2 regions of the Thiomonas sp. OC7 genome follow, and region 1 is predicted to be linked to the other one. Evidence: predicted binding sites of a transcription regulator. Region 1 holds the regulator's gene; the other holds the start of a gene.
What was found. Region 1 encodes HrcA, which represses chaperone genes, less so after heat shock. Its sites were predicted from a motif close to TTAGCACTCNNNNNNNNNGAGTGCTAA; they were not measured.

Region 2: a site for HrcA is predicted at 3,959-3,985, ahead of rpoH (RNA polymerase sigma factor RpoH). Genes of this name have one in related genera too.

What each region holds. Positions count from the first base shown of each region.
Region 1 covers NZ_LR131953.1:1,523,572-1,529,608, forward strand. The annotation lists gene recN (DNA repair protein RecN) at 1-1,121, opposite strand, end outside; gene BIO17B3_RS07345 (NAD kinase) at 1,147-2,040, opposite strand; gene hrcA (heat-inducible transcriptional repressor HrcA) at 2,157-3,176, shown strand; gene BIO17B3_RS07355 (universal stress protein) at 3,204-3,629, opposite strand; gene BIO17B3_RS07360 (porin) at 3,763-4,890, opposite strand; gene BIO17B3_RS07365 (porin) at 5,179-6,037, opposite strand, start outside.
Region 2 covers NZ_LR131953.1:1,060,316-1,066,352, forward strand. The annotation lists gene BIO17B3_RS05060 (DUF58 domain-containing protein) at 1-855, shown strand, start outside; gene BIO17B3_RS05065 (DUF3488 and transglutaminase-like domain-containing protein) at 855-2,927, shown strand; gene rpoH (RNA polymerase sigma factor RpoH) at 3,021-3,929, opposite strand; gene BIO17B3_RS05075 (hypothetical protein) at 4,095-4,520, shown strand; gene BIO17B3_RS05080 (TolC family protein) at 4,616-6,037, shown strand, end outside.

The sequences.
Region 1 (6,037 bases):
TTGGCCAGTTGCTGCGCGGCCTTGCGGCGTTTCGTGCTCAGCTTGGCCGCCGCCTTCTGCAGCGCGGCCTGCGCGGCCTGTTCGGCGCTTTCCAGCGCGGGCAGGTCGATACTGCGGTCGAGCTGCTGGAGTTTGTCGCGCAGGGCGTGATGGGTTTGCGGCAGGTCGGCCGCCGCCACGCGATGCTTGCGTGCGAGATTCATCCAGCCCGAAAGCCGGGCGTCGAGTTCGGCCAGACGCTGCGGGTCGGCCTCGGTGCGCTCGGCCAGACGGCGCAGTTCGTGACTGAGGTCGCTCAGGCTGGTTTGCGCCGCGTCGATCTGCTGCACCAGCGGCTGCAGCCCGGCATCGACCTGCGCCGCTCGCTCCAGCGCCTGCTGCGCCTGCGCCAGCAAAGACAGCGCACTCACGTCCTCGCCGTCAAGCGCCCCCTGCGCCAGAGCGAAGTCTTCGAGCAGACTGCTGACATGCGCCAGTCGCTTGTGTTCGCTCTCCAGCGTGGCCCACTCGCCCACGGCGGGACGCAGACGATCGAGTTCCTCGCACTGCCACTGCAGGCGCTCGCGTTCTTCCGCCAACGCGCCGACGTCGCCTCTAGCCTGTTGCAAGGCCGCGTCGGCATCGCGCCACTGGGCCCAGGCGAGCGCGACGGCCCGGGCTTCGTCTTGCGCCCCGGCGTAGCCGTCGAGCAGGTGGGTGACGACTTCGCGCCGCACCAGCCCCTGATAGGCGTGCTGCCCATGAATGTCCACCAGCCATTCCCCCGCGGCCTTGAGTTGCGCGGCGGTGGCCGGACTGCCGTTGAGAAAGCCGCGCGACTTGCCCTGCGCGTCGATCACGCGGCGCAGCAGCAGCGTGTCGGCCTCGGCGGCGAATCCCTGCTCGTCCAGCCAGGCGACCAGCGGCGGGCTCAGGCTGAACTCGGCGCTGATCTCTGCGCGCTGCGCCCCCGCGCGCACCACACTGCTGTCGGCACGCTCGCCCAGCGCCAGCTTGAGCGCGTCGATCAGGATGGATTTGCCCGCGCCGGTTTCTCCGGTGAGCACGGTGAAGCCCCCCGCCAGATCGATGTCGAGCTCGGGAACGATGACAAAGTCGCGCAAATGCAGATGCAGCAGCATGTCTCAGGCGAAAAGACGCAAATGTTCAGGATTCATCGGGCACTTCATGCCAATGAAGTTTCCGGCGCAGGGTGGAGAAATAGCTCCAACCCGGCGGGTGAAGAAACACGCAGCGATGCGGCGCCTGCCCGATGCGGATGCGATCGCCGCCGATCAGCTCGGCATAGCTCTGCATGTCGAAGTTCACGCTCACGTCGCGCGGCGTGACGACCTCGATCACGATATCGGCACCGCCCGGCAGCACGATGGGGCGATTCGACAGGGTATGCGGCGCAATCGGCACCAGCACCACACCGTCCACGCTGGGGTACAGAATGGGCCCGTAGGCCGACAGCGCATAGGCCGTGGAGCCCGTCGGCGTGGCGACGATCAGGCCGTCTGCCCGCTGCACATACATGAAGCGCCCGTCCACCTCCACCTTCAGCTCCACCAGCCCCGACGCGCCGTTGCGATTGACCACCACATCATTCACCGCAATGGCGCTGAAAATGGTCTGCCCCGCACGCTCCACCGCGCCGCTGAGCATGGCGCGCTCCTCGCGCTCGAAGTCGCCGGCCATCAGTCCGTCGATCGCGGGCTCCCAGTCGCTGTCGGCGATATCGGTCATGAAGCCCAGCCGCCCTGCGTTGATGCCCACCAGCGGCACTTTCAGCGGAGCGAGCCTGCGAGCCGCACCCAGCATGGTGCCGTCGCCGCCCAGCACCACCGCCACCCAGCCGCCCTGCGCGGTGCGCTCGGCCAGTTCGCTGCTGCGCAGCACCGGGTAAGGCAGCTCGGTGTGCTGCGCGGTGAGCTCGCCCACCCACACATCCACCCCGGCCCGGCTCAGCCGCGCGGCGATCTCGCCAAGTTTGCGCTGCGCCTGCGGCGCCTGATATTTGCCGATCAGCAAGACCTGCTGGAACACGGTACGGGGCATGGAGTTCTTAGGTGAGGCACGGCGGAGAACACCGCCCTGACGGCAAATTACAGCACAGGCGCAAGTCCAGCGTAGCGCGTTGCGCCCGCGTGTCGTCTGCGCCCTAAAATTTGCGCATGGACGAACGCGCCCGACTGCTGCTCAAAACCCTGATCGAACACTACATCGCCGACGGTCAGCCGGTGGGTTCGCGCACGCTGTCGCGCGCTTCGGGGCTGGAGTTGTCCGCGGCCACCATCCGCAACGTCATGGCCGATCTCGAAGATATGGGCCTGATCGCCAGCCCGCACACCTCGGCCGGGCGCATTCCCACCCCGCGCGGCTACCGGGTGTTCGTCGACGCCATGCTCACCGCCCAGCCGCAGATGCCAACCGATCTGCTGCCGCAGACGCTGCAACAGCACATCGACACCGCCCCGCCGCAACAAGTGATGATGCGGGCGGCGCAGCTCATGTCCAGCCTGTCGCAATTCGTCGGCGTGGTGCTGGCGCCGCAGCGCAGCGCCGCGTTTCGCCACATCGAATTTCTGCAGTTGAGCGAACATCGCATTCTGCTCATCATCGTCAGCCCCGAGGGCGATGTGCAAAACCGCATGCTGCACTGGCCACACGCCCTCAGCCAGAACGAGCTCAACACCACAACCAACTACCTCAACGCCCATTTTTCCGGCCTGAGTTTCGAGCAGGTCGCGCAGAAACTCGGCAGCGAAGTCGAACACCTGCGCAGTGAACTCGTCGCCCTCATGCAGGCCGGCGTGCAGGCCGGCAGCCAGGCGCTGCAGCAGCCACAAGATCAAGTGGTCATCTCCGGGCAACAGCAATTGCTCGGCATCGGCGACTTTGCGGGCAATCTGGGCAAGCTGCGCCAGCTCTTCGATCTGTTCGAACAAAAAGCCCAGTTGCTCAAACTGATGGACGCCTCCGCCCGCGCCGATGGCGTGCGCATTTACATCGGCGGCGAAAGCGAGGCTGTGCCGTTCGAAGAACTCTCCGTCATCACCGCACCCTATGCGGCCGACGGCAAAGTGGTCGGCACCCTCGGCGTCATCGGCCCCACCCGCATGGCCTACGACCGCATGATTCAGATCGTGGACATCACCTCCAAGCTGGTGGGCAATGCGCTGAGCCAGCGGTAGGGCCTGTTAACGCGCCGCCGCGGCGGCTCACCGCACCAGCAGCACCGGCACCGTGGTGGACGCCACCACCTTGCTCGCCACAGACCCCATAACGAAGCCCTTGAGCGCCGAGTGGCCGTGCGTGCCCATGATGAGCAGGTCGGGCTGCAGACGCGTCACCTCGGCGGCGATCTGCTCGGCCGGGTCGCCCACCACAAAACGAGACTCGAACACCAGCCCGGCCTGTTTCAGCACGCCTTCAGCGGGCGCCAGCGCCTGCGCGCTGACGTCGCAGTAATACTCGTCCAGCGTGGCCTTGCTGAGCTGCGCGCGCGCCAGCGGCGTGCCGATGGGCAGCGCCACCGTGAGCAGGGTGATGCGCGGCGGCTCCTTGTATTGCCGCACCTGCTGCACCAAAACCTGCGCAGCCCGCGCGGTGTAAGTCGATCCGTCTACCGGTAGAACAATGTGCATTGGGCAACCCTCCTGTGCGGGCATTATGCCTGCCGCAACACGACCGCTCCCCGGCCTTTTTGCGATTTATACAGTCGAAAAAAAGCCGCCCGAAGGCGGCTTTCAAGGCAGTTGCTAGAGCAGCTTGCGCTGATCAGAACTTGTGACGGATGCCCAGGGCGAAGCCGCTGGACGATTGACCAGCAACACCCAGGTTCGCAGTGGAGGAATCGCCTACAGCCAGTGCCGTATTGGTGTCGTTGCTGATGTGCGAGTATGAGGTGTACAGGTTGGTACGCTTGGATAGGGAGTAGGTGTAACCGATAGCGTATTGCTTGGCCGTATTGTTTCCAGTGTCAGGGTTGGAAATCGTGTCCTTGACTTGCCCATAAGAAGCCAGCACCGCACCTGCGCCCACCGGGACGGAAGCGCCTAGCATCCATACAGTCCGCTTGCCGCTGGAAGCATCAACCTTCAGATCCTGATATAGACCTGTAACCTTGGCGATACCGAAATCATAGCCGCCAGTTACTTGCCAATGCTTGTCTGCGTTGCCGCTAGACGAATTCGCAGTCAAGCCATTGATATTGGTGATGCGCAAATAATCGAGCGTCGCGAACATCGGGCCGTTTTTGTACGCGCCGTTGAGTTCCCAGGCCCGGGTGGTGCTGCCACCTTGTGCCAGATTAACCGTTGCCGAGGTAGGAGCGAAAGAGTACACCGCAGTGCCAGTAAAGCCCATGAGATCAGGCGACACGTAAGCGACTGTTTGGTTCGCGCGTTGCACACTGGCGAATCGCACATTAGAGATGTTGTCGATGTTGCCCGTCAAACCAGCGCCAAACGGGTCAGCTGCGATTTCATCGTTCCACAAAGGAGTGTTCATACGGCCTGCAACAACCGTACCGAAACCGCCGGTCAGGCCGACAATCGACGTGCGCTGCATGAAGCCGCCGCCGCTGCAGTAGCCATTCGAATTGCCGCCAGTGCCGTTGGTGTTTTGATTGGTGCCTGCTGCGCAGAAACCGGTTTCAGCTTGGAAAATCGCCTTCAGACCGCCGCCCAGGTCTTCCGACCCCTTCAAGCCGATCCGAGAGGAGGACTGGCCGCCGGAATCCAGGCCCGTTGAAGACACGGTGCCCGTGCCCGACGAAGGCCGCAACCCGGTGAAATGGGTGACGCCCAGGTCGATGATGCCATAGAGCTGAACATTGCTGCCTTCTGCAAAGGCGCTGCTGGTAAAAGCGCCAACCACAGCCAGCGCGATGAGTGATTTTTTCATGATGGTTGCATCTCCAGGTTGTAAAGGGCCGACCGTGATGGCCGGTAAAGAGACGGGCTGCAGAGTTTTGCTCTGCTGTGCCCAGCTCGTCGCAGACCTAAAGCATTCCGCTTCCGAGACCTCAACAATTTAACAGTGCATCAGCGGCGATGCATATGGCAAGAGCAATTACCTCAGGTTTTTGTTGCCCCACAACAACAAAAAACAGCCCGCGGGCGGGCTGTTGAGTGCAGTCTGGCCGTCACGCCAGATTAGGTGATGCCCGCCAGAGCTGGCGGGCTGTCAGTCTCAGAACGAATGCAGAATGCCCACAGCGAAGCCGTTGGAGCCTTGGCCAGTGACACCCGCGCTGAAGTTGGTCGCGTCGTTGACGGCCAGTGCGGTGCCGGTGCGATTTGCGCCAGCAGAATCGTTGCTCATATGCGCATAGGAGGTGTAGAGCATGGTGCGCTTGGAGAGGTTGTAGCTGTAACCAATGGCGTATTGTTTCGCCTTGGAGGTGCTGAGTGATGTGCCCGTAGGTGCCAGCGACGTGCCGTATTGGCTGTACGACACCATCACCGCACCGGCGCCAACCGGCACGGTGGCGCCAAGCAACCAGGACGAATCGTTACCCGAGTAGTAGTCGGCGGTGCCGCGCTCATAAATGCCCGAGAGCTTGACCACGTTCAGGTCGTAAGAGCCGAACAACTGCCAGACCTTGTAAGCGCCATCGGCCACTGTGCTGCTAGGCGCAACGGTGACGTTGGTGACTTTGCTGTAGTTAGCGCCCACGGTCGCCGACCCGAAGGCATAGTTGCCGTTCAAAGACCACAGCTTGGTGGTGTTGCCGCCCTGGACTAAAGGAGCCGTTGCTGAGCCGTCGTTGAACGAGTAATCCGCCTGCACAGTCAGGCCAGACAGATTGGGAGAGATGTAGGTGATGGTTTGATTGCTGCGCAGTAGATAGTTGACTGCTGCACCTGAGGCATTTCCACCTTCGCCGCTCGGGCTAAGGCCATTAATGCCTAGGCTCAAGTTCGAGTACGCACCGGTAAAGCCCGCCTGGAACGGATCGTAGTTGACCTCGTTGTTGAACATGCTGGTGAAGTAGCGGCCCATCTGCACGGTACCGAAGTTGCCTTGCAAACCCAAAAGCGTGGTACGG
Region 2 (6,037 bases), 460 kb from region 1:
GGCAGCGCGATGATGGCCATGCATGTCACCCACAACAATCTTCGCGGCTTGCAGCTCACCGCGCGGCCGCCCGAAGGCCTGCTGCACCAGGGCCAGAGCGCCCGTCTCGGCCTGCTGCTGCAAGGCGGCGCACGCGACCGCTGGGGGCTGGCCCTGCGCCCGGCAGGCACCCAAGCTACGCCGCCCGCGCCCCAGAAGAAGGCCCGCCGCAAGGCGTCCAGCCCGCCCTACCCCTGGGCCTACGCCGACTGCGCCCGCAACAGTGAAACCGCCCTCACCCTGAGCTGGACGCCGCCGCGCCGCGGCCTGCTGGCCTGGCCCCTGCTCACCGTCGAAAGCTATTACCCGCTGGGCGTCTGGACGGCCTGGAGCCGCTGGCAGCCGCAGATCGAACTGCTCGTGCTGCCCGCCGCCGAGCATCCCGCCCCGCCCCTGCCGCCCGCCCGCCCCACGCCAGGCAACGGCCCGGCGCTTGCGCGCGGCGGCGGCGAAACCGATGGCGTGCGCGCCTACCGCACCGGCGATTCGCTACGGCATGTGCTGTGGAAAAAATTCGCCCGCAGCGACGAACTCATCAGCCGCGACACCGCCCAGCCCCAGGCCTGCGCCGAACTCTGGCTCGACTTCGCCACGCTGCCCGCGCAGCTCGATATCGAAGCCCGGCTGTCGCGGCTGTGCGCCTGGGTGCTGGCGGCCGACCGCACCGGCACGCCCTACGGCCTGCAGCTCGGCGGCCAGCAAATCAGGCCAGCCACCGGCGCCGCGCACCGAGCCGCCTGCCTGCGCCTGCTCGCGCTGCATCCCGGCCCCCTGTTGCAGCCCCGTTCGGGCGCCGCCCCGCGAGCCAAGTCGTGATGCAGTCCAACCCCAGCCAGACGCTGCTGGCCCGCTGGACCCACCGCACCAACGCCCTGCCGCGCGATGCGCGCGACACCTTGTTTCTGCTCGGCGTGTCGCTGCTGCTGATGCTGCCGCTGTTCGTCCATCTGCCTTGGTGGACGAGCGCGCTGGTGCTCGGCCTGCTGGCCTGGCGTGCGGCGCTGGCCTGGCGCAGTGCGCCGCTGCCCCGGCGCGGCGTGCTGGTGCTCATTTTGCTGTTCTCCGTCGTCATCACCCTGTGGGATTTCCACACCGTACTCGGGCGCGATGCCGGAGTCGCGCTGCTGTGCGTGCTGCTCGGCCTCAAGACCCTGGAGATGCGCTCGCGCCGCGATGCCCATGTGCTGTTCTTCCTCGGTTTTTTCACCATCGCGGCCAACTTTCTGTTCTCGCAATCGCTGGGCACCGCCCTGGTCATGGTGCTGGCCACCTGGGGCATGCTGGCCGCGCTGGTCAACGCCAATCTGCCCGCCGGGCGGCCGCCGCTGCGGCAGTCGCTGCTCACCGCGCTCAAGATGATGGCGCTGGGCGCGCCCGCGATGGTCGTGCTGTTCATGGTGTTTCCGCGCCTGAGCGCGCCGCTGTGGGCCTTGCCGCAAAGCGGCGCGCAGGCCATCACCGGGCTGTCGGCCAGTATGTCACCGGGGCAGATCGCCGAGCTGGCGCGAGACGACTCGGTCGCCTTCCGCGTGGTGTTCCACGGCCAGCGGCCGCCCGACCGCGAGCTTTACTGGCGCGGCCCGGTGCTGAGCGTGTTCGACAACGGCGTGTGGCTGCCCGACCCGCGCCAGCGCGACCGCGCCACCCTCAGCCCGCCCGCCGATCTGCACCTGAGCGGCCCACCCGTGCGCTACACCGTCACCCTGCAGCCCACGCAGCAGACCTTCGTCTTCGCGCTCGACGCCCCGGCGGCCGCGCCCGAGATCGAGGGATATCGGGTGCAGTGGCTGCCCGACCTGCAACTGGTCACCGGGCGGCCGCTCGACCATCTCTCGCGCTACACCGTCGAGTCGTCACCGCAGTTTCGCTACGGCCCCACGCAATTCAGCCCCGCCCTGCGTGCCGACGAAGCCCTGCCTGCGGGCTTCGATCCGCGCAGCGTGGCGCTGGGAAGGCAACTCGCCGCGCAAGCCAAGGCGGCCGGACAGGGCGGCGCCTTCGTCGCGCAAGCCCTGCTGCAGATGTTTCGCAACCAACCCTTCCGCTACACCCTCAACCCCGGCACCTACGGCCGGCGCGACGGCGTGGACCAATTTCTGTTCGACCGCCGCGCCGGTTTTTGCGAACACTACGCGCAGGCGTTCGTCGTGGTGATGCGGGCCGCAGGCATTCCCGCGCGCATCGTCACCGGCTACCAGGGCGGCCGCTTCAACCCGGTAGACGACACCTGGGTGGTGCGCCAAAGCGACGCCCACGCCTGGGCCGAATACTGGCTGCCCGAACGCGGCTGGGTGCGCGCCGACCCCACCGCCGCCGTTGACCCGGCGCGCATCGACCGCAGCGGCGCCACCCTGGCCGCGCGCGAGCCCCTGTTGGGCGTGGCCGCGCTCGGCCCGCGCGACGCCGCGCTGCTGCTGCAACTGCGCAACCAATGGGACGCGCTCAACAACACCTGGAACCAGTGGGTGCTGCACTACGGCAGCCAGCGCCAGCTCGACCTGCTGAACAAGCTCGGCCTGCACCAACCCGACATGGCCACCCTGGCCGCGCTGGCCATCGCCACCCTGCTGGTGGCCACCGCCATCGGCGGCGCGTTTCTGGCGCTGGAGCGCCGCAGGCACGACGCTTGGACGCAGACCTACGCCCTGCTGCGCGGCAAGCTGGAGCAGGTCGGCATCGACAGTGAACCCTCTACCCCGCCGCGCACTCTGGCGGGCCGCATCGACCCTGCCCGACTGGGCGCTGACAGCCTCCCGCCCCAATCCGCGCACGCCGCCATTGCGCTCCTGCTGCAACTCGAACGCTGGCGCTACGCCCCGCCAGTTGATGCCCGCCAGCGCAAAACGCAATGGGCCGCGCTGCGGCAGGCCGTGCGCCGCTGGCGCTGATGCGCGTGCGACAAACATCAAAAAAGCCCGTCATCGACGGGCTATTTTAGACGGTGCGACGACAGATTCAGGCAAACGAACCAAGCAAACGAATCAGGCAAATTCCGCCAGCGACTTGCGCATTTTTTTCATCGCCGCCACCTCGATCTGGCGGATGCGTTCGGCCGACACGCCGTATTCGGCGGCCAGTTCGTGCAGGGTCTTGCCGCCGCTGCCGTCATCATTCACCTGCAGCCAGCGCTGCTCGACAATGGCGCGGCTGCGGGCGTCGAGCAGTTCCAGCGCGTTTTCCAGCCCTTCGACCTGCAGCCGGTCGTGGCTGCGCGCTTCGAGCACGGCCATCGGCTCCTGCGTGTTGTCGGCCAGATAGGAAATGGGCGCGTAGCTCTCTTCGCCATCTTCCACCGTGGGATCGAGCGCGATGTCGGCGCCGCCCATGCGGCTTTCCATCTCGATCACGTCTTCGCGCTTGACGTTAAGCGCCTGCGCCATGTCGTCGATCTGCGCCTCGTTCATGCCGGCGTTGGCCGTTTTCATCGAGCGCAGATTGAAAAACAGCTTGCGCTGCGATTTGGTCGTGGCCACTTTCACCAACCGCCAGTTGCGCAGGATGTATTCGTGAATTTCGGCCTTGATCCAGTGCAGGGCGTAACTCACCAGCCGCACGCCATGCGCCGGGTCGAAACGCTTGACCGCCTTCATCAAGCCGATATTGCCTTCTTGAATGAGGTCGGCATGCGGCAGGCCGTAGCCCAGATATTGCCGTGCGGTGGAAACCACCAGCCGCAGGTGCGACAGCACCAGTTTGCCCGCCGCGTCTTTGTCCCCCTGCTCGCGCCAGGTGCGAGCCAGCCGCGCCTCTTCTTCCGCGCTGAGCATGGGCAGGCGGTTGACGGCGCTGATGTAGGCGTCCAGATTGCCCAGACTGGGCAAGGCGAGCGGAAACGCGCCATCGACCTGGGCCGGGCGCAGAACGATTGCGGCTGACTGAGTGTGGGTCATGGATGGAATCCTCCTGTTTGTGTTTGATATTAGCACTCACAGTGAGAGAGTGCTAAAGACCAATAGTTCCCTGCCGGGCCGGGGCGAAAACCCATTTTCCGCACGTTCTATGGGGGGTTTGATGACGGCAGTGTGCCTGCGAATTCTTAGGTTAGACTTTGCTGCATGTCTCGCTTGCTGCGTCCCATTCTGGTCTTGCTGCTCGTCTTGCTGCCTCTGCGCGGCTGGGCGCAGGTCAGCATGAATTTGGGCGACGGAGTGCAAACCCCGGCCCAGACCACGGCGCAGGCGCAGGCGCAGGCGCATGAGATGACCTCAAATGACATGGCCTCAATGGCGGATCTGCACTCGCTGGCGGCAGATCAAGACACGTCGGAAGCCATGCCGGGCTGCCACGTCGACGCCAACACCCCAGCCGATTGCGGCTCTCACGATCACCAGCATTGCGTGATCTGCCATCTGGCTGTGGCTCAGCCCCCGGCCTTCACCCTGCTGCTGACCGACGCCGCGCAGCACTCGTGCCCCTCCGCCGCCAACACCGCGTGGCACAGCGCCGATCTGCGCACCCTGCAGCGTCCTCCCAGAGCCTGAACCCCGTTTGAGTCCCGGTTGCAGCGCGGGTCGCCAGACTTGCGCTGCGCATCGTGTCGCCGCGCGCTGTCGCGGCTCGAATGAGGTGTCAATTCATGTGGAACCCACCCAGACCGCAGGTGCGCCTGCGGGCGCTGCGGCTCGCCCCCCTGGCCGCAGCCGCGCTTCTGGCAGCCTGCGCGCCCTTGCAAACCCGGCAGTCGCTACAGGCCGTCAATGTCATTACCCTGCCCCACACCGGCACGCCGCTGCACTTGCTGCGCGACCCCGCGCAGCAGCAAGACGCGCAAGCCCAGATCGACGCGCTGCTGTCCAAACCCCTGTCTGCCGATGACGCCGTGCGCATCGCGCTGCTCGGCAGCCCCGCATTGCAGGGGCTGATCGCGCAGACGCAGGCCGACTCGGCCGACTCCACGCAAAGCGCCCGGTTGACCAACCCGGTTTTCGGCTTCGAGCGCCTGCTCATCGGTGGCGGGGTGGAAATCACCCGTAGTCTCAGCTTCGGTCTGCTCGATCTGCTCACCTTGCCCACGCGTTCGCGCCTGAACGACACGCAGCAGACGCAACTTCGGCTCAGCCTCGCCCGCGCGGTGCTGCGCACGGCGGCGCAGGCGCGGCTGAGTTGGGTTCGCGCCGTGGCGGCACAGCAAACTGCCGCCTACGACCGCGATGTGGTGGAAGCGGCCAAGGCCACCGCCATTCTGGCTGACCGCATGCGGCAGGCAGGCAACTTCACCAAGCTCGACGCGGCGCAGCAAGGCCTGTTCGCCGCCGACAGCCAGCTACGCCTGAGCCGCGCCGAACTGGCCGCCACGCAAAGCCGCGAAGCGCTGGTGCAGGCGCTGGGGTTGTCGGCAGAACAAGCCGCCCGCCTCGCTTTGCCGACGCAACTGCCGGAGGTGCCGAAGCAGCCGAGCGCAGCCGCGCCGATGGCGCTGCAAACCGCGCTCGACCAGCGTCTGGACGTGCAGCTCGCCCGCGCCGACTACACGGCCACCGCGCAAGCTGCAGGGCTGGCGCGCGCTACCAGCCTGATCGAGCATGTCGAACTCGGCGGCGTGCGCAAGACCTATAGCGACGCGCCGCCGCAAAACGGCTTCGACCTCAGCCTGCCGCTGCCGCTGTTCGATCTGGGCGACGCCCGCCGCAGCGCCGCCGCCGACCGCGTGCTCGCGGCGCGCAACCGCGCCATCGCCACCGCGCGCCGCGCCGCCTCGCAACTGCGCGAGGCCGACGCCCTGCGCGGCAGCGCCTGGCAACAGCAGCGCCTCAGCCGCGAGCAGATCGTGCCCCTGGCGCTGACCGTGCTCGATGAGAGCCAGCTTCGCTACAACGGCATGCTCATCGGCACCTTTCAGCTCGTCGCCGCCGCGCAGACGCAGGTGCAGGCGGTGCGAGAGGCCATCTCCGCGCAGCGCAATTACTGGCTGGCCGACGCCGCCTGGCAAGCCGCCCAGCTTGGCGTGGACGCAGGCCCGGGCGCCCTGCCCGACTCCACTTCTTCCAACGCCGCCCCG